DNA from 2 places in the Thermus albus genome. Region 2 is predicted to be linked to the other one. Evidence: riboswitches for the same ligand, from Rfam matches in the RefSeq annotation. Region 2 holds a riboswitch; the other holds the start of a gene.

Region 1 (14,099 bases), on a different contig from region 2:
GCCTACCCTGAACTGGGTTTCTGTTTTGATGCCGCCTACGCCCGGGTGTTCAGCCGGACCCCCGATCCCACCCCCTGGTTGGCCCTGGACCCGGGACACCTCCATCTGAACGATAACGACGGCGTTTATGACGGCCACGGGCAACTGGGGGAAGGAGTCCTGGGCCATAGCATATGGCTTCCCCCCTATCTGGACCGCACCCTGGTGTTGGAGGTGCGGGAGGACCCAACCCCATCCCTAAAATTTCTCAAGACCTTAGAGGCAGCCTCCTTCGCGCCCCCAGCGGCGAGCCCTTGAGGAGGAACCCTTGTTAAGTAGGGCCCACCCTGGCGTTGGCCAGGGTGGGAAGTTCCGCATGGCCAGGGGCTAGCGGAGCCTTTCCGGGAGCCGCACCAGCCAAAGCCTGGAGGGACCCTCCTTTCCGGTGATGGCAAAGTCGTTGTCATCCACAATGGCCAGGGTCTGACCATCCTCCAGAAGGGCTATCCCCTCCAACTTATCCGTGTCAAACTGGGGCAACCTCCAGGTTTCCAAGACCAGGCGCCGGGTGGGAAGGATAACCCCCAAGGCGGCATAGTCCACCCCCGCCCGGTCCAGACGGTCGGTATCCCCATCAGGCCGGTCCAGGAGGTTGGTGGCCTGGCCAAAGTTCACTACCAGGATCCGGGCACCCCCCTCGGCCCGTTCCAGAAGGAGGATCTGCTGGTCCTTAAGCCAAGTGGCGGCGCTGAACTTCATGTCCCAGGGGCGGTTTGGTTTGGGATAGTCGGCGGGATCAGAGAAGGGCACCAGGTAAAGGCCCGTCACCCGGGCCCGCAGAGGATCGCTCACATCCAGCCGGACCGCCCGGGCTACCAGGCTCCGGTCAAAAGCGGGGTCTGAAGTGGGCCCAATGGGGCTTTGCAGGATGATCCAGGCCGTCTTGCCGTCCGCGGAAAGGGCCAGGTTCTCCAAGCCCCGGTTGTTCCGACGTTGGCGGAGGATGGAGGGCAGGATGTCCCGCACGGGGTAGCTGGCGTTAAGGCGCAATCCCTGAGGTACATACCGCATCAGGATGCGCCCTTGCCGGTTGGCATACACCAGAGAAGGGGAGTTCTCCTCCACCAGCCAAAAACCCCCATTGGGGGCCACCGCCACGTCCTCCACGTCCAGGCCGTCCGGGTCCAGGGCCAAGGGCTCCCGGCAGGCCTTGTCCCGGAAGGGAAGATTCTCCCCGGGCAGGTTGGGAAGACCGCTGAGGGGCTTACCGGTCAGGTTTTGTAAGGGCAAGGACCTTTCCAGGACTATGCCGGTTCCCTCCAAACGGAAGAAGAGGGGGCTCGGGGTGAAGCGGGGCAGGGGGAAATACTTGCCCTTCTTGTCAGGGGAATCCCCGTTGGGCCCGCGGTCGGTTACCCCCACGAACCGGCCATTGCCCAGGTGGAAAAGCCCCGAGCCCAAGGCCGGCCGATCCGACGTGGGCCAGCCTGCCTCCAGGCTAGCTGCCACCTCTGCTAGGCCCAGATGGGGGTTCAGCCGCTGGATGGGCGTGGGGGGTAAGGTGAAAACGCCTAGAACCTGAACTTCCTGGGCCGGAGCAAGCCCTAGGCCAGGGCAAGGACGGCTATGGTACGCTTCATACCACCTGCAGGCTATAGGGGCTCGGTCAGGGGATGGTCAGAGGCTAAGGTGGCATGCCCTCCCCCGCCGCAGGCCAAAAAGGCGTCTAAAGGCCTATACTCTAGAGGGTGCGGCTTGCCATGCCTCTCCGCAAGGAGGGAACGTTGCCCCAACCTTGGAGGAAGCATGAACCCAGCCTGGCGGTTCGTGGTGGCCATCGGCCTAGTGAGCCTCCTTGCGGACCTCACCTACGAAGGGGGGCGGAGTATATCCGGGGCCTTTTTGGGCGCTTTGGGGGCTTCCGGGGCCCTGGTGGGCCTGGTGGCGGGGGTGGGAGAGTTTTTGGGCTACCTGACCCGGCTAGCCTCTGGGCGCCTTGCCGACCGCTTCCGTCTCCACTGGCCCCTCCTTTACCTGGGCTATGCCGTCAACCTCCTATCGGTTCCCGCCCTGGCCTTGGCCCCAAGCGCCGCCTGGGCTAGCCTCCTCCTCTTCCTGGAACGCTTTGGCAAAGGGCTTCGTACTCCCGCCCGGGACGCCCTCCTGGCCAGGGCTGGGGAGAAGGTGGGGTATGGCAAGGCCTTTGGTGTGCACGAGACCATGGACCAGGTGGGGGCTGTCCTCGGCCCCCTGTTGGTGGCCTTAGGCGTGGCCCTTGGGGGTTACCGCATGGGCTTTGCCCTCCTGCTTCTTCCCGCCCTCCTGGCCCTTTTGGTCCTTTCGGGCGCTAAAGGCTTGGAACCCAAGGAGGAGAGAACAAGCCCAAGCCCGGGCCTGGCCTCGAACCTGCCCTTATACCTCGCCTACACCGCCCTCTTTGCCCTGGGCCTGGTCCACTTTCAGCTCCTGGCCTTCCACCTGGGTAAAGCGGGGGCGGACCCGGTGCACATCCCCCTTTTTTATGCTTTGGCCATGGGAGCCGATGCCCTTTTTGCCCTCCTGGCGGGCTTCCTCTTTGACCGCTGGGGTCTTAGGCTCCTCCTCCTGGCACCCCTTCTGGCCCTGGCCTCCCCGGTCCTCCTCCTAGGCGATGGCCCGGGCCTCTGGTGGCTAGGAAGCCTACTTTGGGGCGGGGCCGTGGGCCTTCAGGAAAGCGTGATGCGGGCCGGGGTGGGCCGCCTTGGAGGCACCGCCTTCGCCTATGGGCTGTTTGACACCACCTTTGGCCTCTCCTGGCTCTTGGGCAGCGTGGCCATGGGGCTCCTTTACGACCGTTCCCCTGGTCAGGTGATGGCCTTTGCCCTCCTGGCCGAGGGTCTAGCCCTTATGGCCCTTTTGGGCCTCCTGGCCCGCCTTAGGAGGTAGGGATCGTAGGGCTTTTAAATCCACATCGCAAAAATCCTCAGGATGCAAACCCTGGAACGGCTTCGGCAGCAACTGGCAGAGGTTTCTGGCCACCTGGGGCGAGGAGGGGCTCCAAAGCGGAGGCGTGGGTTCCCTACGTCCCATGGCCGAAGATCTGGCGCAGAAGGTCCTGGCCATAGGCGGTGGGCTCGGGTGGAGCCGGCTGCAAGCGGTAGGTGCGCCGGCCGTCGGGAAGCCGCTCTGCCCTCAGGAAAAAGGCCTTTGGATCTCCCATGAAGGCCGCGGCCAGGGTGTAGAAGTGGGTGACGAACACCACCCGCACCCCCCGCTCCACCAAGGCCCGGATCACCCCAACCCCAAGCTCCGATCCCTCCGGTTCGTTGGTGGCGGCAAAGCTCTCGTTGAAGAGGAAAAGGGGAGCAGGGGTTAGGCGGTCCACCAGGCGGCTCAGCCGTTTCAGTTCCTCCTCGAGCTTGCCCGCCTCCAAGGCCGGGTCCTCTTCCCGCTTGAAGTGGGTGAAAAGGCCGTCCACCACCCCGCTTTCGAAGGCCTCCCCCCCTACGAAAAGCCCGGCCTGCATCATGAGCTGGGCGAGGCCCAGGCTTCTTAGGAAGGTGGTCTTGCCCCCCCGGTTGGCCCCGGTGATCAGGATGGGGTTTCTCCCATGGGCCTCGAGGTCGTTGCCCACCGCATGGCCTTGGCGTAGGGCCAAGCCCACATCGTACAGGTTGCGGAAGGCTAGGCGCGTCCCCCGGCTGGGAAAGGGAAAGGCCAGGGGAAGACCCAGGGACTGGAGGCGCCGGAAGAGGTGTACGGCCCCTAGGAGGAAGCCCACCTCGGCCCTAAGGGCCTCGAAAAACCGGGTAACCTCCTCCACCGCCGCGGCCAAGGCCCAAGCGGCCGCGTAGACCCCATGTTCCCGTATCTCCCCCAGGATCCTCGCCCCCGATTCATCCCGGGGGTGGAGGGTGAGGGTAAAGGCCTTAGGCCCTCTCCCCAAAGGCCAACGCCGCCTGGGCGGGGAGGGGTTGAGGAGCACGTAATCCTGCCCCCTCCCCTCCGGGCCCAAGCGGGCTGCCATCCATACCCCGCGCGGGAAGCGCAGAGCCTGGAGGTGGGCTTCCGCTTCCTGGAAAAACCGCGGGGTGAGGTGCTGGGCCAGGCGGGCGCTAAGCTCCGAAAACCCCGGGGAAAAAAAGCGACCATCCCCTGGGGAGGCGTGAAGAAGCCCTAGCAGCTCTTTTAAGCCCCGCAGCAGGGCCTCCATGGCCTTTATGCCCCCGTAGAGATCCGGGCGGTCTCGGCGGAAAAGGCCCCAGCTTTCCCGGCGCTTCGCCTCTAAGGTTTTGTGGGCCAGGCGGTAGAGATTTTCCACCAGCTCGGGCTGGGCTAGGGCCTCCTTTACGCTCCCCTGCCGGTAGAGGATGGCCGCGGGGTCTAAGGCCAGCCCCTGCGCCAATACCTTTCGGGCCACCTCCTCCAAGAAGGAATCCCCCTCGGCCATGGCCTCCAAGACCGCTCCTAGACCAAGGTCGTGCTCCACCTCCTCCCAGGCGAAGGGGAGGGGCCTACTTAGGTCCAGGTCCTCTTGGGGATGTAACAGGCCTACCCTCACGCGCCACCTCCTAAACGCCCCCGTAAGGCGTCATACGTAAGGCCATACGTCTCCGCCAGGGAAAGGGCATAGGCCTTGCCGTCGGCGGGCCTTTCCCGGATTCGGAAGGTCCTCTGGGCAGGGTCCTTGGGGTTCACCTCCGCCACCAGGCTCTTAACCCCTTTAAGCCGGGCTAGTTCATCCAGGAAGGTAACCATCACCGTAAGGCTCCCCTTCTCCCTGAGCCTATCCAGGAGAAACCGACCGATGGCTCGGGCATCCAGCAAGGCCGCCGAGGCCAAAGGTTCGTTTAAGAGGACCAGGGACTGTGGGCTAGCCTGATCCAAGAGCTCCTTAAGGCGCACCAGGTCCGCTTCCAGCTTGCTCCTGGGATCCTCAGGGTTTTCCCGGGCCTCAAAGTGGGTGAGGATCCGCTCAGGCAAGCTAAGCCTCGCCCTCCTTCCGGGCACGGGAAGGCCCAGGGCGAAGAGGTGGTGGAGCTGGCCCACCATGCGGGCGAAGGTGGTCTTGCCCCCTTGGTTGGCCCCGCTGACCAAGAGGATCCTCTCCCCCTCCACCAGAAAGTCGTTAAGCACCGGCTTTTTGCCCTCCGCCACCAGCTTGGCCCCCAGGACGAGGTCAAAGGCCTCTTGGGCGAAGTAGGGAGGGTTTTCCCCGGCCTCGGGGTAAGTGAAAGGCAAGCCCGCCTTGCGCAAGGGGGCGATGAAGTCCAAGTAGGCCAGGAAGAAGCGGGCCTCCCGTTCCAGCTGCATCAGGACCGGATCTACAAACCTCTGGTGCCCCTGATATAGGGAGCCCACACGGGCAAAGGCCTGGGGAAAGAGCTCCGCCAGGCGGTCCAGGATCCATTCCTCGATGTGGTTCAGCCAGGGGTTTGCCTCTGCCCCCCCCTGGGGGAGGCGGGGTACTTTGGAACCCCCAGGCCCGAAGAAGGGGCGGAAGGTCTCCTTGACCCGTTCCCCATAGTCCTCCCCGCCCTGGTAGGCCTGAACTACGAGGCGCCCCTCGTGCACGTGAAGCCTATAGCGCACCTCATCCAAGCCCTCCTTGGCCTCCGCCACCTCCTGGCGAAAGGCCGAGAAGGCCGGGTCCTCCTGGTAGGCAACCAGGTAGGCCGCGTAGGACCTGAGCCCTTGCGAGCGCGGGAAAGCCTTTTCCCAGGCCCCCCTTAGGCTTTCAAGCCCCCCGATGTAGGCGCCGGCCGCCTGCAAAAAGTAGAGGGCCTTCTGCCAGGAGTGCCGGGTCTTCTCGGCGAGCCCCAGGAACCCCCGCACCGCCTCCATGGTCCGCAGGAAGCCCCTAAGGGGGAGCGAGGCCTCCCCTTCCTCAAGCTCCCGGGCCACGGCCTGGCGGTGGGCCAGGGAAGCCCCATCCCTTAGGGGGCTACGGAAGAACCCCTCGAGGCCGTATCCGGCTTGCGCCGAGAAAAGAAGCCCCTCCAACTCGTCCAGATGGAGGTCCGGGAAGTAGGATGGCCTGGAAACCTCTGGGTAGGTTAGCGAAGAAGGCCCCATGAGGCTAGGGATCTTCTCTGGGATCTTTGCACCCTTAACCATGGCCCCCTCCGGATGAAGGAAAAACTCCTACCGGCACGCCGGTAGGAGTCATCAGCCCTCGCGGGCGGTTCAGGCGGACTCCATCGCCCTAACCCAGTATAACCCCCCTAGGGCTTCTTGGGCGCAGCCGTGGAGACATGGGCTCCGCCGTGGGCCATGGGCGCCGAGGCCTTCACCGCCTCAAGCCTCCCATCCTTACCGATGGCCACATGGCGGTTTTTCAGCAGGGTGGACAGGGCGTAGGTGTTCTTGCCGATCCGCACCCTTAGGCCCTCGAGGCTCGAGGCCTTGCCCACGATGGCGTAGCGGTAGCTGAGCCCTTTAGGAAGGGCAAAGACCACGTAGGCCGCCTTGTTGAGCTCCTCCGCCGTGGGCAGCATCCCCTTTCCCGTCTGCCAAAGCGCCTGCCCCTTGGCGTCCTCCAAAACCAGGGCGGTCCCAGCAGGCAACGCCCTCGGGGGAAAAACGCTGGACACCTTAAGGCCACCCGTAGATGCCGCCAAAGCCAAGGCCGTAGCCACCAACAACCCCATGATCCGCTTCATCGCTTCACCTCCGGAGCATCCGCTCCAGAGCCCATTGCAAGGGGAGAAGCTGAAGGGAGCCTGAAGCTCAGCCGCACCAGGAGCCCCTTCTCGTTTACCCAGGAAAGCTCGGCCCCCAAGGCCTCGGCCACCTGGCGCACCACCCGCATCCCCAGGCCTTCGCGGGCCCGGGCGGAGAGGCCTGGACCCCCGTCCTGCACCTCCAGGTAGGCCCGGCCTTCCTTCAGGCCCGTTCGCAAGAAAACCGTGCCCTGGCCGTGAACCAAGGCGTTGTGCACCAGGTTGTTCATCACCCGCTCCAGCAGGCGCGGATCTGCCTTAACCCATGCCGTCTGGCCTTCCAAAACCAATTCCCGGCCCCGGGCCACGAAAAGGGGCTGAAACCTATCAAACACTACACCGGCCAGCTCGTTAAGGTCCACCTCCACCAAATGGAGGTCCTGGGCTTGAGCCCGGGTAAGGGCCAGGAGGTTCTCCGCCAGGGCCTCCAGGCGCTCCGCCTGGATTTTCAGCTTAGAAAGGGTCTCCCGTTCCAGGCTCGGGGCCCTAAGAAGGCGCTCCAGCCCCACCCGAAAGGCGGTAATGGGGGTGCGCAACTCGTGGCTTGCCAGAGCCCAAAACGCTCGTTCCCGCTCCCTCTCCTCCTTAAGGGTACGGAGCAGCTTGGCGAATGCCTGGGCCAGGCGGGCCACCTCGTCCTTGCCCTCCGGGGGCTCCACCACCTGGAAACGGGATGCCCCTTCGGCCAAACGGCGCAAGGGGGTAAGGGCCAGGCCCACCAAAAAGTAAGCCACGAGCGCGGTCACCCCTCCCAGGAGAAGGGAGAGGGGCAGGCCCAGGCGCAGGTAGAGGAGGGCTAAGCGCTCCACGACCCCTAGGGGCTGGGCCACCACCAGGCGGTAGCCCTGCTCCTGCCGGGCCAGTACCCGCCACCCCGCCAGGCTCCGGGCCTTCTCCTGCTCCACGGTGCGCAGCATGGCGGGGGCCGAGGCCAAGCCCCCCTGCCATACCAGCCTTCCCCCCTGGTAAAGCCAGGCCGTCCCAGGGAAATCCCCTCCCAGGACCTCGTCCTCCACCTCCGGGGGCACCAGGTGATCCGGGGCCGCCCGGGCCGCCTCCAGCAGAACCCTGGCCTGGAGCTGGAGGGCCCGGTCCACCTCAGCTAAGGCCAGCCGGGTCAGCAACACGCTGGAGGCCCAAAGGCCTAGCCCCAAGCCCAGCACGGCCAGAAACCCGGCAATTAGGGCTAGGCGGGTGCCCAAGCTCATCCGGAAACACGGTACCCCAGGCCCCGCACGGTTTCAATGACCCCTTCCCCCAGCTTTTTGCGCAAGTTCTTCACATACACCTCCACCAGGTTGGAAGCCCCCTCGTAGCCGGGGCCCCAGATGCGCTCCAGGATCTCCTCTTTGGAAAAGATCCTCCCCGGGCTCAAAAAGAGAAGCTCCAACACCTGGTACTCCTTGGCGGTTAAGGTTACCGGAACCCCGGCCTTAAAGACCCGCCGCGCTTCCACCTCCAAGGCCACGTCCCCCACCTCCACCCGCCTGGGGCGCACCTCCCCCCGGCGGAGGAGGGCCCGGATACGGGCCACCAGCTCCGGCAGGGCAAAGGGCTTGGGCAGGTAGTCCTCCCCCAGGTCCAGCCCCCGCAGCCGGTCGTCCAAGGCGTCTTTGGCGGTGAGGAAGAGGATGGGTTGGGCGAAGCCCGCCTCCCGCAATGCCTGGGCCAGGCGGAACCCGGCTTCCTCCCCCTCGGGTAGGCGGACATCCAGAACCAAAACCTGAAAGGGGTGCTCCCAAAGGGCCTCCCAAGCCTCCTCCTGGGAGGTGACCCAGACCACCTGAAAGCTGAACTCCTCCAGGGCTTGGGCCACGGCCCGCCCCAAGTCTGGGTCATCCTCCACCAGGAGAAGCCTAGCCACCATCAGAGCTTAAGGGATTGCCGCAGGGCGTACACCTTGCTGGGGGTGAGCTTCTTGGCCCGCTCCTTCTTCACCTCCTCCGGGGTGTAGGGCTTAAAGCCGGCAGGAGGTTTATTGCCGAAGCTGGTGGCCACGTAGTTGAGGATGGAGGCGATCTGGTCGTCCTTCAGCTGAGCCTCCCAGGCGGGCATGTTGCCATTGTAGGTCTGCCCCTTCACCCGAATGGACCCCTGCAGGCCATAGAGGACCAGGTCCACCAGATAGGTGCGTCCCTCCTTTTTGGCCAGGATCTCCTGCACGTGCCCCGCCAGGGGAGGAAAGGCGCCGGCAATACCCTGGCCGTTGGCCTGGTGGCAGCTGGCGCAGTACTGCCCGTAAAGGGCCTGCCCGCTCTGGCCCAAGGCCAAACCAAACCCCAATCCCAAGGCCAAAACGCCCATCTTGTAAACCAGCCTTCCCATATGCACCTCCAAGGCCAGCATGGATCCCTTAGCTTAAAGGAACCTGAAATCGGGTGTTCCGGGCCCCAGAGTGTGCTATCTTGGCGGTATGGGTTTTTTAGGTTTACCTAAACCCCGGCCCTGGTGGTGGTACCTGGGCCCGGGTTTCATCGTGTCCGTGGGCTACATGGACCCGGGCAACTGGGCCACCAGCCTCGAGGCGGGAAGCCGCTACGGGTACAGCCTGCTCTTCATCGTCACCCTTTCCAGCGCCATGGCCATCCTCTTCCAGTCCCTGGCGGTTCGGCTAGGGGTGGCCACAGGCCTGGATCTGGCCCAGCATATGAGGCTTCGCCATCCCGGGGTCCTGGGGCGTTTCCTCTTCCTCACCGCCTTTCTGGCCATGGTGGCCACGGATCTTGCGGAATTCATGGGCATGGCGGTGGCCCTTAACCTCCTCCTGGGACTCCCCTTGGTATTGGCCGCCTGGATCACCGTATTGGACGTCTTCCTCATCCTGTATCTGGAGCGCTTCGGCTTCCGAGCCGTGGAGGCCGCGGTGACCTCCCTGGTGGGGATCATCGGCTTGAGCTATCTGGTGGAGATAGCCTTGTCCAAACCGAGTTGGGCCGAGCTCCTCCCCTCCCTTTTTCTTCCCAACGCCACCTTAGGGGAGCCAGGGGCCCTCTACCTGGCCCTGGGTATCCTGGGGGCCACGGTGATGCCCCACAACCTCTTCCTGCATTCGGCCCAGGTGAAGACCCGCCTAGGGGAAAACCTGAAGCGGGTACACCGCCTGCTCCTGGTGGATACCTTCTTGGCCCTCACCGGAGCTTGGCTGGTGAATGCCGCCATCCTGGTCATGGCGGCCGCCGTCTTCCACCAGCGGGGCCTGGTGATCGCGGATCTGGCCCAGGCCTACCACACCCTAGCCCCCCTCTTGGGACCCCTGGCGGCCACGGCCTTTGGCGTGGGCCTCCTGGCGAGCGGGCTTTCCAGCACCACCACCGGTACCCTGGCGGCCCAGGTGGTGGTGGAAGGGTTCTTGCAGGCTCGGGCGAACCCCGCCCGGCTCCGCCTCCTGGTGCGGCTCTTGGCGGTCCTCCCCGCCTCCTTGGCCCTGACCCTGCACGCCTCTCCCATGGCCCTCATCGTCTTTTCCCAAGTTGTGCTCTCTTTGCAACTTCCCTTTACCCTCTTCCCTTTGGTACGCCTCACCTCAGACCCCGCCACCATGGGGGCCTGGGCCACGCCTTTTTCGGTCCGCCTCCTGGCCTGGGCGGCGGCCCTTTTGGTCCTCGGGCTAAACCTCCTGCTCCTAGTCCAAGCCATGGGGGCGTGAGGAGGGGCATCCGGGCCCAGGAGGCCGCCCTTGGGCCGATTTCAGGCGCCTTTCAGGTTGGGGCCCTTTCCTTTAGCCTATGAGGCCTCGCCCCCTGGTCTACACCCTCTTGGTGTTCCTCCTTCCGGCCCTGGCGGCCAAGCCCCTGGATAAGGGGCTGGTGATCGCGGATGCCGGAAATCACCGCTTGGTGGAGCTTTCCGGGGAGGGCCGCCTGGTGCGCATCGTCCCCTTACCGCGGCCCTTTCGCTACACTGACGACGTGTTCCTGGATCCCAAGAGGCCCGTGGCCTACATCACCGATCCAGAAGTGGATGCGGTGGGTGCGGTGCGCTACCCCTCGGGCCAGCTGCTTTGGCTCTACGGAACACCGGGCCGCCCCGGGCGGGGTCCCGGTCAGCTCAACAACCCCGACGACCTGGTCCCCCTTCCCTCAGGCCTCCTGGCCGTGGCCGATATCAAAAACTGCCGCGTCCTCCTCCTTACCCCGGAGGGAAAGCTCACCAAGGTCCTCGGGCAAACCGGCACCTGCCGCAACGCGGATGGCTTCTTCAACAAGCCCAACGGGGCCTTCCCCCTAGGCAAGGACCGCCTCCTGGTGACAGAGATCGTGGGCCACGACGTGGCGGTGGTGGACCTCAATGGCCACCGCCTGGCCACCTATCCCCTCCCCCTCCACTACCCCTCGGACGCCAACCTGACCCCATGGGGAACCGTCTTGGTGGTGGACTGGTGGTCTCCGGGAGCGGTGTTGGAGCTGGACCTGAAAGGCCACGTCCTCTGGCGCTATGCCCCCACGGGAAAGGAGGCGCGCCTCAACCACCCCTCGGTGGCCGTGGGGCTAGGGAATGGCCTCGTGGTCCTTACCGACGATTGGCGGCACCGGGTCTTGGTTCTGGATCGCAAGACCCAGCGGGTGGTCTTCCAGTATGGGAAGACGGATACGCCAGGGGATGGCCCGGGCCTCCTGCGCAACCCCGACGGGCTGGACCCCTTCCGCTGAAAGGCCCCAAAGTCATAGCCTGTGGCCTTGGGCATCCCCAAGCTGAAGAGGGCGGGAACCCCGTCCCTAGGACCGCTTTGGGAAAACGAACAGGGGCAAAACCACCGCCATGAAGTCCATCTCGTGGGCTAGTTTATCCACCACAACCTTAAGGCGACCCTTCCCGGCTGAGCTCTCTATAGCCCATTCTTCGGGATGGGCTGCCCTCCCTACTGGGATGGCCCAAGGCCTCCTTGGGGGTCAGACCCCAGCTGGGCTCCGCCCGGGCCATTTAGGATTGGGGGGCTCGAGGCTCCTTGGGTAGGGTGAGGATCCCCGCCCGTTCGTCGTACCCTAGGAGTCCCGCATAGCGGCCCCACTCCAGGATTACCCCAAGAACCTTCTTGGCCTCGGGCGCGGGCAAATGGTCCTGAAGCCAGGCCAGGACCCGCTCCTGGGAGAGGCGCCTCCGTTGGAGCAACAACCCGTGGATGCGGCGCAGGAGCGGCACCTCTCTCACCAGGTGTTCGGCGAACATCTCCTGGCGTTCCTTCGGGCCGGCCTCAGCCCAGGCCATACCCGCAGGGGTTAGCTCCACATCCCCCCGCTCCACACGAGCAAAGCCCAGGAGTTCCAAGGCCTCCAGGAGGGGGAAGAGGTCGTCCACCTCCAAACCCTCCTCCTCCGCCAAAAGGGGTAGGTCGGCCTTCCCCCCAAAGCGGGCGATGGCCTCGGCCAGGCTCATGAGGGCCCCCACCTGGGCCTCCGGAAGGCGCAGGAGCTCCTCTTCTAGCCTCTGTTCCACCACCTCCCTGAGGGTCAGGATCTCATAGATCTGGTCCACCAGGGACCGAAAGCGCGGGTCCTCGGGCTCGCGGGGGTGGGGAAGGGGGATGGGGATCTCGCGGCCGATGCGGGCTGGGCTGCCTTGGAGGATGAGGGCCCGGTCCGCCAACGCCACGGCCTCCTCGATGTTGTGGGTCACCATGAGGACCGCCTTCGTGGAAAGGCTACCGGCCAGCCAGAGGTCCAGGAAATCCCCCCGGAGCCCCTCGGCGGTGAGGGGATCCAAGGCGGAGAAGGCCTCATCCAAAAGCAGGACCTCGGGTTCCACCACCAAGGCCCTGGCGAAGCCCACCCGCTGCCTCATGCCACCGGAAAGCTCCTTGGGCAAAGCCTCCTCAAAGCCCCGCAGGCCGATGAGGGCGATGGCCTCCCTGGCCCTTTCCATCCGCTCCCGAAGGGGGACACCCCGCGCCTCCAGGCCCAGGGCCACGTTCTCTAACACCGTAAGCCAGGGGAAAAGGGCAAAGCTCTGGAACACCATGGCCACCCCCTCCACGGGACCCTTCACCGGCCTGCCCTTGAAGGACACCTCCCCGCTGTCGGGGGGGATAAGGCCTGCCAGGATGCGCAACAGGGTGCTCTTCCCGCTCCCCGATCGGCCCAAAAGCGCTACGATCTGCCCTTCCTCCAAGGCCAGGTTTACCCCCTGTAGAACGGGGTAGGCGGCCTCCTGAGCCCGGTAGGACTTGGACACATCCTTAGCCACCAAAAGCATGCTCCCCCCTATAGGTGCAACCGCTCCTCCGCCATACGGTACAACCGCCGCCAGAGGAAGCGGTTTAGCAGGACCACGTACAGGCTCATGACCACAATGCCCAGCAAGAGATGGGGTCCTTGCCCCTCCTTGAGGGTCCACTGGGCGATGTAGCTTCCCAGCCCGGTGGCCTCGAGGGTGGTGGTTCCCCACTGCACCACCTCTGCCACGATGGATGCGTTCCAAGTACCTCCGCTGGCGGTGATGAGACCCGTGATGAGGTAGGGAAAGGTGCCCGGGAGTAGAAGCCTGCGCCAAAGGGTCCAGCCCCGCAAACCCAAGACCCTGGCTGCTTCCTTGAGATCCTCCGGCAGGGCCATGCTCCCCGCCACCGCGTTGAAGAGGATGTACCACTGGGTTCCCAAGACCATGAGAAAGGCGGAGAAGTACTCTAAGGAAAGGTGGTAACGAAGGAAGAGGTAGGCGAAAAGGGGGTAGAGGAGGTTGGCCGGGAAAGCGGCTAGGAACTGCAACACCGCCTGGACCTGCTGCGCCAACTTGGGCCTTAAGCCCAGGAGGATACCCACTGGGACCCAGATGAGGGCGGCTAAAACCAGGATTCCCAGCACCCGCGCCAGGGTTAAAAGGCCCAGGACCAAGACCCTGCCCACCTCCCCTAGCCCTAAGGGGGCGATCTGGAGCCAAAGGGCCCTCCCGCCCCAAAAGGCTACCAGGACCAAGGGAGCCAAAAGGACCCAAGGGGGGAGGGTCCACGAGCCTCGAGGCATCCTTCGCTCAAGCGACCAGAGGGACTCCAACAACCAAAGGGAAAAGCCCTCTACGGCCCGGCTTATGGCCTTGGTGCGGCGAAGCAGGTTCAGAAGCCAGCTCCCAGTCGCCGCGGCCCCCGGGCGCTCTTCGTAGACGAACCGCTGGCTCCAGGCCACCAGGGGCCGGAAGAGCAACTGGTCGTAGGCCAGAATCACCAGGAGCATGGTGAGGGTGGCCCATCCCACAGCGGTGAGGTCCCCCTTGGCGATGGCGGTGGCCAGGTAGGAGCCGATTCCTGGAAGATGGACCTCGGTCTTCCCCACGGTGATGGCCTCGGAGGCCACCACGAAGAACCAGCCTCCGGACATGGACATCATGGCGTTCCAGACCAGTCCCGGAAGGGCAAAGGGCAGCTCCAGCCGCACAAAGCGCTGCCAAGGGGAAAGCCTAAAAAGCGTGGCTGCCTCCACCAGTTCCCTG
Region 2 (14,099 bases):
CACTCTCCGGCCTTTCCCAGAACATGGGCCAACTGATCCTTTTCCGGGGCATCCAGGGGGTAGGGGGTGGGGCCCTTTTTGCCCTGGCCCTCACCACCATCGCGGTGCTTTTCCCTCCCCGGCAGCGGGGCAGGCTGGCGGGGGCCTTTGGGGCCATCTTTGGGCTTTCCTCCGCGGTGGGGCCCTGGCTGGGCGGCCTGCTCACCGATCATCTGTCCTGGCGCTTCGTCTTTTACATCAACGTGCCTGTGGGAGGGGTAGCCCTCTGGTTCATCCTGCGCTACATGCCCCGGCTAAGGCCTCAAGGGGGGGAGCCCTTTGACTTCCTGGGGGCCTTTCTCCTGATCTCCTGGGCGGTGCCCCTCATGCTGGCCTTATCCTGGGGCGGGAGTACCTACCCTTGGGGCAGCCCTGTCATCTTAGGCCTCTTTATCGGAGCCTTTCTGGGCTTGCTCCTTTGGGCCATATCCCAGCTTCGTCTTCCGTACCCGCTTTTAGACCTATCGGCCTTCCGGATGCGGGTCTTCAGCCTTTCGGCGCTGGCCGCCTTTTTCTACGGGCCGGCCTTCCTCGGCGCTGTGGCCTTTCTTCCCCTTTACCTACAGGTGGTCAAGGGGGTCTCCGCCAGCCAAAGCGGGGTTACGGTGCTGCCCTTGGTCCTTGGGGTCATGGTGGGAAGCCTCGGGGCTGGGCAGCTTTTGGCCCGCTTTGGGCGGTATAAGGTCCTCTTGATCGCTAGCGCCACCTTTATTTTGGCCATGTTCCTCCTTCTGCACTTTGCCCTCACGGTGGAGACTCCCCTTGGGGTGGCCGTGGGCCTCTTCTTCCTGCTGGGCCTCGGCCTAGGACCATCGCAGAGCGTGCTGAACATCGTGGCCCAAAGCGAACTTCCCCAGGAGCGCCTTGGCAGCGGAACCAGCATGGTGCAGTTCATGCGCCAGATCGGTTCCACCATGGGCGTCGCCCTTTTGGGTACCGTCCTGGCACAAAGCCTAACCCAGGTCACGGGCGAAGCCCGTACCTTGGACCTGGCCCAGGCCTTCCCCTCTGGGGGATCCACCTCCCCCATGGTCCGGGCGGGCGAAGGGATCGCCTTGGACTTGGACCGGGAGTTTAACCGTTTGGAGGACCTGGTGGTCAAGGCCCTAAAGGGGGACGAAGGGGCTTACCGGATGCTTTCGGAGGACCCTTTGCTGCCGGAAGGGTTTAGGAAAAGCCTCCTGCCCGGGGGAATTCCTGCCCAGTTCGCTGAACTCCAAAAACTGCTGGAAAAGGCTTTGGAGGGCGATGAGGATGCGCGCAAGGCCCTTCTAGCTAACCCCACCTTACCCCCAGAAGCCCGGGGCCTCCTGCTCCCGGGTGGGATAGCCCAGGGCACCCTTTCCTTGCTGGAGAGGGCTTGGAGGGGGGATCAAGGGGCTAGGGAAGCCCTTTTGCGCTTGCCGTGGGGGCCGAGCCTGGAGGGGTTTTTAGCCCAAGAGCCCCCTCCGGCCGTGAAGCCAAGGCTGCTAGCCCACCTTAGGGCCGTGGAGAAGGAGGCCGTGGCCCAAGCAGCCACACTCCTCAAGCAGACGGAGGAGAAGGCCCTCTCCCAGGTCCCTGCCCAGGTGGTGGCGCGCCTCGAGGGGGTGAGGCTGCGGCTTAAGGAGGCCTTAAAGGAGGGCATCGTGGAGGCGTTGCGCCGGATATTCCTTTTCAGTGCCGCTTTTGTTGGCTTTTCCCTCCTTGCCCTCCTGGCCTTGCCGGATAAGGAGCTATCGGGGAGCCTTGGGCCCCGCCCTTCGCTAGAGTGATGGGGTGGAGGGTTTTTACCTGGTCTTCGGGGAGGGGCTTTCCCGGGAGGCTAACCTCCAGGCCCAGGCCCTGGCCCGGCTTCTCCTCAAGGCCCCTCCGGAAGGCCTATTGGATGCCATCCCCGCCTACGGCACCCTGTACCTGGAGTTTGACGCCCAAAAGCTTACCCGTCCAAGGCTCCTAAGGCTTCTACGCCGCTTGGCTTCCCACATGGAGGTGACGGGGGAGGAGGAGGGCCGGGTGGTGGATATCCCCGTGCGTTACGACGGGGAAGACCTTTTGGAGGTGGCTAGGCGCACGGGGCTTTCCCTGGAGGAGGTTAAACGCCTACACCAGGCGCCACAGTACCGGGTGTATGCCCTGGGTTTCACCCCCGGATTTCCCTTTCTCGCCCCCGTGCCGGAGCCCTTGCGCTTACCTCGGCGCCCCCACCCCAGGCCCCGGGTCCCCGCCCACAGCGTGGCCATGGCTGGGCCACAGACGGGCATTTACCCCCTGCCTTCCCCAGGAGGCTGGCATCTTTTGGGCACCGCCTTGGTGGCGGTCTACGACCCCCACCGGGAAGAGCCCTTTCTCCTAAGGCCTGGGGACCAGGTGCGCTTTAGGGAGGCGGCGGGGCCAACACCGCCGGAACCTGCCCCCTTGGAGCTCCTTCCCGGGGAACCCAGGCTTCCCGCCTTCCGGGTGGAGGAACCGGGCCTCATGGACCTGGTGGTGGACCAGGGAAGGTTTCTGGCGGGGCATCTGGGCCTGGCCCGTTCGGGGCCTTTGGATCCCTATTCCGCCGCTTTGGCCAACCGGCTGGTGGGAAACCCTCCGGGAACACCCCTCCTGGAGATGGCCTACCGGGGCCCGGTGCTCACCGCCTTAGAGGACCTGGTGGTGGGGTTTGCGGGCTACGGGTTCGTGGCCCTTTTGGATGGGGAAGAAATCCCACCGGGGCAGAGCTTTCTTTGGCCAAGGGGGAAAACCCTTTCCTTCCGGCCTTGGGGGCGGGGGGTGAGGGCGTATTTAGCGGTGGCGGGGGGCCTCGAGGCCCGCCCCTTCCTCCGCTCTGTCTCCCCGGACCTCAGGGGCCGGGTGGGCCGGCCCTTAAGGGAAGGGGATGTGCTGGGGCTCCAGGAGGCGAAAGGGGTGCGGCCGGGCAGGTCCTTCAGCCCAAGGCCCTTGCCAGAGGACTTACGCATCCGGCTTCTTCCCGGGCCCCAGTGCAGCAAGGAGGCCCTACAGGCCCTCCTTTCGGCCCCGTTTTGGGTTGTCCGGGCGGACCGCATGGGCCTGGAGCTCCAGGGTCCGGAAGTGCCCGGTGGGGAGGGTCTATCCGAGGCTACCCCCCTTGGGGGCATCCAGGTTCCCCCATCGGGTCGGCCCCTGGTGCTTTTGGCGGACAAGGGTAGCCTGGGAGGTTACGCCAAGCCGGCCCGGGTTAGGGCCGAGGACCTTTGGCTTTTGGGCCAGGCCTGGCCCGGGGCGGTGTTACGCTTCATGGGTGAGCCTGGCTGCCAGGGAGGAGGTACCCTCTCCCCCGTGGAAAGGCTCCCGGGAGGGTAGCCTTTGAGGCTCACCAGAAGGGAGCTCCAGTTGGTCTGCGGGCGGGCTTGGGCACCAGGAGTCTTCCCCTTCGGCGCCGCTTTCCCGGGGCCCCCACCCTGGCGCAAGCCAGGGTGGGGGCCCCGGGGAAGCCCTTGGATGGGCGTCATCTGGGTGGAACTCGGGGGACGAAACCCGAGAAAAGGGTATTAGGTCGCGGCCCTGGCCCTATTCCTGGGCCTGCCTTGGGCCTTTCCCAGGGCATTTCCCCCTTCAGCTGGCGTTCAGGTTCTCTGTGTAGGTTAAAGGCTATGATCGATAGCCCTGCCCAGTTGATCGCCATCCTGGTGGTGGCTTTGCTCCTTTTGGGCCCGAGGAAGCTGCCGGAGCTGGCCCGGGGTTTGGGCCAGTCGGTGCGGGAGTTTAAGAAGAGCGTGGAGGGCATCAGCGAGGAGATAAGGAAGGAGGAAAAGGAGGAAGCGGCTAAGCCTCTGGAGCCGGGGGTGGCCCCCAAGGAGGACAAGCCCGGCCGGACCTAGGGGTTAAAGGCGCAGGTGGATTCCCAACCGGTCCAAGATCCCAAACACCAGCCACCACAGGGCGACATAGGCTAGGCTAACCCCATAGCCGCCTAGGGGACCCCAGTGGAGGGCGGCCGAGCCGTACAGCCAGGCCAAGAACCCTTTGAGGAGGGAGAGCTTAAGGGCCACGGGCAGGATGTAGGCCAGCAAGGGGTTCTTGCCGAGGGGTAGCCAAGGGGAAAGCCAGGTGGGGGGAAGATGCCTAAGGATTTGTATGAGGAAACCGCCTAAGGCCAAGGCCAGGAGGAGGTAGGTGGGGGTCCAGTAGGTCTTATCGGGGGGGAGGAAGGGAAGGGCTAGGGCTGCCCCTGCTAGCGCCCCAAAGGTCCAGGGCCATAGGGGTTTACCTATCTGCAGGGTCTCCCCTAGGCGGGTGGCGAGGAGCACGAAGGCCCCGGTAGGGATGGCGGAAAGGAGTCCCCTTAGGCCTAAGGGGGCTAGGTAGGTACGGTTTAGGTGGAGCAGAAGGTTTTGTTCTTCCGTAAAGGTACCAGGGGATACCCCGGGAATGGGGACCACCAGAATGGCCGCGCCATAACCGCCCAGGAGTAGAAGGCTTAGGAGGGTGCGGCGGAGCGGGGGTAGATCGTAAAACCAGGCCCCCATCCAGTAAGCGAGGGCCAGGAGCTGGAGCACGTCCAATGCGAACACCAAGCGACCCGCCTGAAGGCTTGTGAGGCCAAGGCCCAGGAGGAAGAGCAAGGTTACCCGGCGCAGGATCCTGAGCTCGTAGCGCCACTCCGGCATTCCCTTTCGCCTGGCATGGGCACGGCTGAAGGGTATGGCGGTTCCCATGGCCAGGAGGTACCAGGGAAACACCCAGTCGGCCAGGTAGAGGCTTCGGCCGAAAGGACCATGCCCCAGGTAAGCGGGGGCGGTGGACGGCAGGTTGTTGACCAGGAGCATGAGAAAGACGGTGAGGCCTCGGAAGGCGTCCAAAGCCAGGTGCCTTTGGGGGGTCATCGCAGGGCACGCAGCAACCCGCCCACCGGGCCTAGGGTGAGGCCCCGGGTGTGGGCCTTATGGGCCAGGTGGGGGAGGACCCGCAGGGTGGCGAGTACGTTGTCGTGAAGGAGAATGATCCCTCCGGGCCGAAGGTGACCGAGAAGCCGTGACTCCAGCACGGGCCGGGGCAACCCCGCATAGTCTCCGGGGTCGTCGGTCCAGAAGACCGTGACTAGGCCAAGGTCTTTGGCCACTTGAAGTACCGTGCGGTTGAACCTGCCCCCAGGGGGCCGGAAGAGGTGGGGAGGGGAACCGGAGATCTGCTCCAGGACCCGGTTGCACTGGAGGATCTCCTGGCGGATCTCCTCCTCGGGGAGACCCGGGAGCCTTAGGTGGTGGTAGGTGTGGTTGCCGAGCTCATGCCCGGCCGCCACCAGGTCCCGTACCAGATAGGGGTATGCTTCCGCGTTCCTGCCTATGACAAAAAAGGTGGCCTTGAGCCCCAGTCGCTTGAGGAGGTCCAGGAGGAGGGGGGTGAAAAGGGGGTGGGGGGCGTCGTCAAAGGTGAGGGCCGCATAGGGAAGAAGGGGGTTCCCGTGGTAAAGGACGCTGCCTCGGAACCCTGTCCGGGTGGACAGGAGTTGCTCCGCCTTCTCCTTGGCGCGGTAGGCCTCAGGGCCCTCGAGGCGGGGCCAGTCCTCCAGGATCTCCTCTTGGGGTTTTAGAGGAGCGTGGCCCGATCTGAGCCAGAGGCGTTCGTAGCCAAAGGGCTTCCTCAGGCTGAGGAACTCCTGAACCCGTCCCCGGGGCACGCTGGCCGTGAAGAGGGGGAGCTCGGTGTTGAAGGCGTAGGGGGCGGGGTAAAGGCTAAGGTCCACCTCGGCTAAGGATGGACGGGCCTCGATGGCCTCCTTTAAAGCTTTCTGGGCCAGGTGTAAAAGGTCCTCGGGGGTCACCGGACCGGGAACCTGAAGGAGGAGCTGGGCCACCTCTATGTGGCCATTGTCCAGGTAGTTGGCCTTGACCAGGCCGGGCAGGTGGAGAACCAGCGCCGGGAGGCTTTCCGCCGGAAGTGCCTTGGGTGGGGCGGCTCCTTCCACATAGGGAATGGGGGCTAGGGCAAGGAGAGGAAACCACATGGTTACAGCCTATTAGGCCTCCCCCTTCACCGCTAGCCCGTGGTGACCCATCCGTGGGAGGGGGCCGCGAGTCCCTTGGTTGGCCACTGGGCACCTGGGGGTGGTGGAGCCGGACGTCCCCCCTAGGGGGGTGTAGCGCCCAAGGACCCTTCGGGTCCTGTTCCAAAAGGGCCCCAGGGGGCCATCCATCCACAGCACTTATCGGGACGCTCCCAAGCCGGATTCTACCCCCGGTTTGTGGGGCCTCCTGGGGCGCCAAGCTCGCCACATGACCGCAACGTGGCTCCAGGAGGTGACACCCCCTTCCCGCCCAGAGGGGGTGTCGCCCGTGCCGGTGTTTCCCCGGAGGCCCTTTAGTCCTAAGCCCCCTCGAAGTTTCCGCTACCCCAGGACTGGCGCAGCTTCCATCCTGGGGCAGGCCAAGGTGGGGTGGTAGGGGCGGCTATCCGCCTCCGGCATCCTCGGTTATAGCCTGGGCTAGGCGCCGCCTGAGCTCCTCCAGGGGCTCAGGAAAGGCTTTCAGGGCTTCCCCCGGGCGTTCGGCCTTCCTCAGGGCTTCGCTTAGCCGCCCTTCTAAGGCGGCCAGGATGCCCGCGAGCCGAGCCAGGAGGAAGCGTTCGGGGTCAAAGTGGAAGGGTCTACCCAGGAGGCGAAGGGCTAGCACCTCCGCCTCGTAAAGCCCTTCCACCCTGGCCCCAAGGCGCCGAGCCGCCTCTAGAACCTCCAAAAAGGCAAGGAGCAAGGCCTCTTCCCAGCGTTCGGAAGCCTTAGGGGGTTCCCCCGGGGCGAGCCGGCCCAGCAGGGCCAAGGCCCCGCCCAGTTCGGCCCGGAGGCCGGAAAGGTGGAATTCCAGCACTTGCCGGTCGCTTTGACACTTAAAGAGCTCGTAGCGCAAAACCGCGTTTTCCTTGAGGGCAGGTGCGGCCTCTTCCGCAAGGCGGTGGTTTTGCGAGCGAAGGAGGGCAATCTCCTCCTTCGCCTTGGCCAGTTGGGCCTCGAGCTCCTTAATGGCCTCCGCCAAACGGCTTGGGTCCTCGGCGGGATGCGGGAGGGGCTTGGTGCGTTTTCTTTGGAAAGGCCACATGGTTTACCGTCTTAGGCGCGCCAGAAGCGCCAAGAGGGTCAGGAGGGCCAGGCTTTCGCTCAGGATTGAAAAGGCCACAACCCGGGAAGGGGACCCTTCGTAGAGAAAGCCCATGGCGATGCTCCCAAGCAGCCAGAATAGGCCAAAGGCGGTGTCAAAGAGCCCGTAAGCGGAAGCAGTCCCACCCAGGCGGCCTACCCCCGCCCGCATGATGCTTTCCTGGAGCCCAAGAGCTCCGCCCCAAAGGAGGCTACCCGCCCACCACAAGGCGGGATCCTTCCCCAAAAGGGAAGTGGAGGCGGCCAGGGCCAAAAGAGGGACCGCCGTTAGGCTTTTAAGGCCGATGCGGTCAAAGGCCAGCCCTCCGAGAAGGGCGAAAAGGGCGTCGGCTCCCATGGCAAGGGCGTAGAAGAGGGGTATGTACGCCGCCTCGGCGCCAGATTTACCCAGGTGGAAGGCGATGAGTTGGAAGTGGGCGAACCCCATGGCGAAAAGGGCGCTGTAGACAAGGTAGAGGGCGAAGCCTGGGGGCAGGGAAAGGGCCTGGGGCCTTTTGTGCCCGCTGGGCTCGAGGCCCCTTGCCCTAAAAAGAAGCATCAAGGCCAGAAGGGCTGCGGGAAGGAGGGAAGCGAAGCCCAACCGGTAACCCCCCAGGGCCACGCTGAAAGCCACCACTAGGGGCCCTAGGAAAGCCCCCACCTGGTCTAAGGTTTCATGCACCCCGAAGGCCTTACCGTGGCCTACCTCGTCACCCGCCCGGGCTAGGAGGGCGTCACGGGCTGGGGTGCGCAGCCCTTTGCCAAAGCGTTCCAGAAAGATAAGGAGGCTCGCGCCGGCCGGATTCTGGGCTAGGGCGAGGGCTGGGACGGAAAGGAGGTTAACCGCATAACCCAGGTACAAGAGAGGCCAGTGCAAACGGAAGCGGTCAGCAAGCTGTCCGGATGCGAGGCGTACCAGGTAACCCAGGAACTCGCCAAATCCCGCTACGAAACCCACCAGAACCGCGGAGGCCCCCAGGGTCTCCAAATAGACGCCGGAGATGCTTCGGCCGCCCTCGTAGGTAAGGTCGGAAAGAAGGCTTACGAAGCCTATGGCCATTACAAACCGCCAGGCTAAGCCCATTCTTCCTCCAGCAAGCGGTACCCTTTTCCCGTCTTCCAAGGGGTGGTTCGTCGTTTGCGCCACCGCCTTAGGGTGGGAAAAGGCTTGGTACACGTATTCCCGATGGTACGGATTTTGTTCTGAAGGCCGGTCAGGATCAGGATTGGCATGTTACCACCGCTCTATGCGGTCTTCCACCAGGTCCCAGTAGCCGAGGAGGGCACCCCATTCCGCCAAGGCCCGGGCTGCCTTTTCCCCCCTTGGGCTTTTGGGAAAGAGGGGCAAAAGGGCTACCAGGGGCAGGGTAGGGCCGTGGTCGATGAGCAGATCCAGGGCTTCGGGAAAGGGGAGGTTCTCAAGCAGAAAGAGGTGAAGCTTTGAGGGAACCTCCCAGGGGCTATTGAGCCAGGCCTCCCCCGCCTCGGTTAACCTGAAGCCCAGGCCTTCCTGTTGGCAGAGCCCCACCTCCTCAGCAAGGAGGAGGGATTCCAGGGGATCGTCCACAACGTGGCGCAAGGACTCCAGGGCCTGGGGAAAGGGGAGGGGCCCGTGGGACAAGAGTTGCAAGGTGCGGTAAAGGTCTTCGGGGCCCACCCAGACTAGCCTTTGCACCATGGCCACCTCCTTTTCCATTCCCTTTTGGGGCCTTGGGGCTTAAGGGGTGCCGGGGGGGCAAACCTGGGTTCCTCCCCCTGAAGCACCCTGCGGTAGCGGTCTTGGAGGGCGCGGAGATCGTGGATCCACGCTTCTTCCGGGGCCCGGGGAAACCAGTAGGGGCAAGGGCAAAGGCGCCTCCAATCCCCAACCGCGGGTTCCCGGGCCCAGGTGAAGGTGAAGCGGCAGGCAAAAAGGGCCTTCCCATCCACGCGGAAAGGGACCAGGTACAAGCACGCTTGGGGGTGGCTCAGGGCCTCCGGGATAGGGCAGGATAGGCACGCCTCCCGGGTGATGGGGCGATCTCCCTCGGCGCTGCAGCGGCCGTCTCGGCGATAGGGGCAAGGAGGCAGTGGCTCCATCAGTGCACCACCATCACCGCGGAGGGGGCATAGCGGAGAACCCGCTCGGAAACCGAACCCAACATCCAACGCTGCACCGGTGTAAGACCCCTTCGCCCTAGGACAATGAGGTCGTAGCCCTCCTCCCCAGCCACCCTGATCAAGGTTTCGGCGGGATGGCCCACTTGGCTGCGGGTCCTCAGGACCACGCCGCGGCGCGCCGCTTCCCGCTGGGCAAACCGGAAGGCCTCCGCCAGGGGGCCTTTGGCCTCCTCCAGAACCCCTTCCAACTCCATTCCCAGCTCCGCAAACTCCGGCGGCCGTACCACCGCCAGGGCCAGCACCTCCCCGCGGAAGGCCTGGGCCAGCTCCAAAGCTGCCATCAAGGCCTTCTTGGCGGGCTCCGAACCGTCGTATCCCACAAGGATCTTACGGAACATATCCTCTCACCTACCTTTCCTCGTCTATCCTCCCAGCAGGAAAATCCAACTACCCCCTGCCCCTGGGCTAGCATCAGACCTCATCCGCCACCTCCTGGACCTCGGTCCTTTGCATGTGGTGGTGGGGTAAAAAGAAGTGGTTGGCGATCCAGGTGGGCACCACGGCGCTGGCGATGACCGCCGCCACCAAAAGGGAATACTGTTCCTCGGAGATGATCCCGTGGGTTAGGCCATAGAGGCTACTGATGGTACCAAAGGTGAGGCCCGTGGACATGAGTAAGGTGGTGTAGGCGGCATCCCTTCCCCCGTAACGGAAGAGCTGGGTGGTGGGATACACGCCAAGGACCTTGGTGCCCATCTTGGCCAAAAGGAGGATGAGAAAGCCACCCAAACCAGCCACCAGTGCCGGCAGGCTCACCAGGCTCCCCGCCCTTAGGAAGTAAAAGGGGGTGAGGAGACCAAAGGTAAGGGTCCTTAGACGCCGGATCAAACCGTGGTTCTTGCCCACCGTTCCAGCCAAGACCATGCCTATGAGGTAAGCGGGCAGAACCGCCTCGGAGCCGCTCCAGGCGGCTAGGCTTCCCAAGGCGAACAAGGCGAAGAGTAAGAACTTAGCCTCAAGCTCGTAGGTTCCCCCGCCATAACGGGCGAAGAAGGCCCCGGTAAAGCGGAGGAGGTAGAGTCCGACTCCTAGGCCCAAGGCGAAGACCAGGGTGCCCCATCCGAAAGGGGCAAAAAGCAGGCCCAAAGCCAGAACGGTGCCTAAATCGTTCACAAAGCAGGCGGCCAAGATCACTTTGCCAAAGGGGGTTTTGTTCAGGCCAAACTCCAGCATCACCGCATAGACCACGGCCACGCTGGTGGTGGACAGGGCAATACCCGCAAGCCAGCTGGCCCGTGGGTCCCAACCAAGCAGGGTGTGGGCCAAAAGGGCCACCCCCAGGAAAGGTGCGAAAAAACCCGCTAGGCCTATGCCAAATGCCTCCTTCCATTTTTTCCGCAGGGTCTCCGGTTCCAGCTCAGCCCCGGCGAGGAAAGTGAGGACCACGCTTCCCGCACCTGCCAGAAAGGTCACCCACGGGGCTTCGCTGTGAAGGATTCCTTTACCCAGCAGGGCGCCTGCCGCTATGCCCACCAGGATTTCCGTTAGGGCTACGGAGACCCGAAACCAAATGGAAAAGTGAGCCGCCACCAGAGCTAAACCCATCCAGACCGCCGCTACACCCCAGTCCATCGGGCTTCCTCCTTTCTGGGGTAGGAGAAAAGGCTCCTACCCCTTTGGGTAGGAGCCATCAGCCCTGCGGGCGGTTTTAGGCGGGCCCCATCGCCTTGAGCCTATTTTAAGTGAGGAGATCTGAAAGAAATGTGAAGGCCGTCTGCGGTTGGGGGGTGGAAGGAAGCCATGTGTGAGAGGGCTGGGGGGTGAGCAGGGTGGTAATGGTTTCACGTGCTAGTTTAATCGTGATAAATCTCACATAAAGAAGGGCCCCCAAGGTGTACCTGATGGACTCGGGCCTGGCCGCCCATCTCCTCGGCTTTCCCGCGGTGCCCCTGGAGGGAACCCTCTGGGGCCAGCTGTTGGAGGGATTTGTGGTGGGGGAGGTGCTCCGGCTCCAGGCGGCCCAGGAGGGGTTTCGCCTCTACCACTACCGGGAGGCGGGTGGCCTCGAGGCGGACCTCCGCTTTAGGGCCCCTGCTCCAAATCAACCGCCTGGAGTTTCCCCAAGGGGTAGTGGTCCTGGAGGCGAAGGCCAAGGCCATCCTGGGCCCTCAGGACTTCGCCCCCTTGGCCCGCATCAAAGACCGGCTGGAAGCCCGGTTCCTCCCGGGGGGATCCTCTGCCCAGGGGAGGGAGTGGTGGCCTTTGGCCGGGGGCTCCCGGCCCTCTCCTTGGGCTACTTCTGGCTTTAGGGGCCTCATGGGGAGGTGGCCGAGGCCCAAGGGTGGGGGATAGGGGAGAGGGGCGAAAACCCCTCGAGGGCCACCCCGCCGCCCTGGAGAAAAACTGAGCCCGCTTGGGGCAAAGCGTATAATCCGCTCTGGGGTCCCTACCCCAAAGCGGATTAATGGCTTACCACCAAGCCCCGTGTGCCACCGACACTGGCCTAGGTGCCTTAACCTTTCCCGTAAACAGGCCGGAAGCGGCTTAGGCCCGGGAGAGCCAGATGGTAAAGACGGCTCCACCTTCCGGATGATTGCCCGCCTGGATGCGCCCACCCATGGCCTCCACAAGTGTGCGGGCGATGGCTAGGCCAAGCCCGCTTCCTCCTCGGGTGCGGGCGGGGTCGCCGCGGTAAAAGCGACGGAATACCGCTTCTTCCTCCCCGGGTCTAAGCCCCGGCCCCGTGTCCCGGACCGCTATCCGCACCCAGGTGCTCTCCTCCCCCAGTTCCACGGTGATGGTGCCCCCTTGGGGTGTATGGCGGAGGGCGTTGTCCAGGAGGTTGTTGAGCACCCGCCGAATGGCCTGGGGGTCGGCATGGCACAAGGGAGCCTTGCCCCGGAGATTCAGGCTTATTCCCTTGGCGCTAGCCCGGGAGGCGTAGGCCTCCAAGGCCGCCTCGGCTAAAACGGAAGGGTTTACAGGTTCGGGGGATAAGTGCAGACCACCGGTGTCTGCTAGGGTCAGAAGGCGCAGGTCCTCCACCAGGTGCCCCAAAAGCCGCACCTCTCCCTGAAGACGCCTTAGATGCTCGGGGCTATAGGGAAGAAGCCCATCCTCCAGGGCTTCCAAATCCGCCTGCAAAACGGCAAGTGGGGTTCTTAAATCATGGGCTATATCCGAGAGGAGCTGTTTCTCTTGGGCTTCCTTGCGGGCCAGTTCGTCCAAGAGCTGGTTAAACCCTTCGGCCAGCAGGGCTAGCTCATCCTTGCCCCTTACCTGGGCGCGGCGGGATCGCTCTCCCCGCCGGTAGGCCTCAGCCACCCGGGATAGCTCCCGTACCGGACGGACAAGGCCCAAGGCCAACAGGGTCCCCGCGCTCAAGCCCAACAGCATGGCAGCCCCTGCGGATAGGGCAACGGAGGACCTCAGTTCGGCCAGCATCCGCCTTTGGTGAAGCCCCGGCCGGGGGGCCAGAGGATTCCCTGGTCCCGCACCCAGGGCCAGGGCCCTTTCCAGGTGTCCCGAGGCTGCCCGGTAGGCCAAAAACCCGGATAACCCCGCCACCAAGAGGGCTACCAGGGCCATGGATAAGGCAAGCCGTACGGTAAGGCTCATGGCTCTTCCCGCAATCGGTACCCAAAGCCCCGGATGGTTTCCAGCATAAGGGAGCAGGGTCCTAAGCGGGCCCGCAGGTTCTTTATGTGGGCGTCCACGGTACGTTCCTCGGCCTCGGTGCCCAACCCCGCCAACAGCTCTTCCCGGGTGAGGGCCCTTCCTGCCCGGGTGGCAAGGAGGTAGAGGAGGCGCACCTGCGAGGGGGTCAGGGTGAGGTCCTGCCCCCGGCAACGGACGCGAAGGGCCTCCAGGTCTATCTCCAAGGCCCCCACCTGCACATGGCTGGGCGGGCGCACCAGGCCCTGGGTCCTGCGGAGGATCGCCTTGACCCGGGCCACCACTTCCCGGGGGCTGAAGGGCTTGACCACGTAGTCATCCGCACCTAGCTCGAGGCCCAAAAGGCGGTCCACCTCCTCGGCCTTGGCGGTAAGGATCAGGACGGGGGTGCGGTCCTCAAGGCGGATACGTTTCAGAACCTCTAAACCATCCAGCTTTGGCAGCATGAGGTCCAGGAGGATCAGGTCGGGCCGGGCGCGCCGCCAGAGTTCTAAAGCCCTTTCCCCATCTCCTGCCCGCTCGGTACGGAATCCGTTGGCCCGCAGGTAGCGCTCCAAGGTATCGGCGATTTGGGGCTCATCCTCCACCACCAGGACCAGCTCGCCGGGCATGAGCTTAGCTTATAGCAAGAGGGCAAGGCCCCCCTAGACAGGGAACCTTGCCCTTCGCCTTTAGCCTTTACCTACCCCAGCGGGGGCCGAAGGGGCCAAAGCTACCCCCTTGGGGAAAGTACGGGCAGGTGGGATAGCCGGGACCCTGGGGTGCGCCAGGGGCCACGGGCTGGCTGGTGCGCCGGCCGTAGGCCTGGGCCCCCTGGGCTGGCCCATAGGCGAAGCCCGAAGCTGGCCCTATTTCCCGCTGGAGCATGGCCCGGACCACGGCCTGGGTACGGGCTTTCATCAGGGCGGCCTGGGCATCGCTGAGGGAGCCGGCTTTCACCGCCTCGTCTATGGCCGTGTTACGGATCTCCACCAGCTGAGCTTCCAGCTTGGCTGGGTCTACCCCCAGTTCCTGGGCGATTTGGGCCAAGGTTTTGCCTGCTTGGTGTAAGGCGATCAACTCCTCCGGGGTAATGCCCAGAAGGGCGGCTACCTCATCATGCAAGGTGCCCGCAAGCCCCGCCGTCACCCCTAGCTGAGGTGCCCCCATGCCAGCCCTGGGCCCGTAAGCCAACGCTAACCCTACCACCGCCAGTCCTGCGAGAACTATCCAC

Evidence for each region. A riboswitch is a leader RNA that binds a small molecule or an ion and turns the genes downstream of it on or off. The one in region 2 is predicted to bind fluoride.
Region 1: linked by a shared signal. The riboswitch ahead of L0D18_RS09885 (MutS-related protein) and the one ahead of L0D18_RS01780 (cation:proton antiporter) in region 2 are both predicted to bind fluoride.

The regions. Positions count from the first base shown of each region.
Region 1 is NZ_JAKTNR010000010.1:13,513-27,611, forward strand. It holds gene L0D18_RS09865 (sugar phosphate isomerase/epimerase family protein) at 1-297, shown strand, start outside; gene L0D18_RS09870 (esterase-like activity of phytase family protein) at 367-1,488, opposite strand; gene L0D18_RS09875 (MFS transporter) at 1,786-2,904, shown strand; gene L0D18_RS11975 (MutS-related protein) at 3,038-4,519, opposite strand; gene L0D18_RS09885 (MutS-related protein) at 4,516-6,075, opposite strand; fluoride riboswitch at 6,111-6,172, opposite strand; gene L0D18_RS09890 (hypothetical protein) at 6,183-6,620, opposite strand; gene L0D18_RS09895 (sensor histidine kinase) at 6,617-7,888, opposite strand; gene L0D18_RS09900 (response regulator transcription factor) at 7,885-8,547, opposite strand; gene L0D18_RS09905 (c-type cytochrome) at 8,547-9,005, opposite strand; gene L0D18_RS09910 (Nramp family divalent metal transporter) at 9,094-10,326, shown strand; gene L0D18_RS09915 (NHL repeat-containing protein) at 10,406-11,329, shown strand; gene L0D18_RS09920 (ABC transporter ATP-binding protein) at 11,601-12,869, opposite strand; gene L0D18_RS09925 (ABC transporter permease) at 12,878-14,099, opposite strand, start outside.
Region 2 is NZ_JAKTNR010000001.1:348,246-362,344, forward strand. It holds gene L0D18_RS01735 (MDR family MFS transporter) at 1-1,793, shown strand, start outside; gene pxpB (5-oxoprolinase subunit PxpB) at 1,798-3,345, shown strand; gene L0D18_RS01745 (Sec-independent protein translocase subunit TatA/TatB) at 3,636-3,863, shown strand; gene L0D18_RS01750 (DUF5009 domain-containing protein) at 3,867-4,868, opposite strand; gene L0D18_RS01755 (polysaccharide deacetylase family protein) at 4,865-5,989, opposite strand; gene L0D18_RS01760 (hypothetical protein) at 6,432-7,073, opposite strand; gene L0D18_RS01765 (MFS transporter) at 7,077-8,195, opposite strand; gene L0D18_RS01770 (hypothetical protein) at 8,346-8,807, opposite strand; gene L0D18_RS01775 (universal stress protein) at 9,190-9,609, opposite strand; gene L0D18_RS01780 (cation:proton antiporter) at 9,683-10,843, opposite strand; fluoride riboswitch at 10,886-10,947, opposite strand; gene L0D18_RS01785 (DUF4143 domain-containing protein) at 11,104-11,520, shown strand; gene L0D18_RS01790 (sensor histidine kinase) at 11,756-12,829, opposite strand; gene L0D18_RS01795 (response regulator transcription factor) at 12,826-13,497, opposite strand; gene L0D18_RS01800 (hypothetical protein) at 13,565-14,099, opposite strand, start outside.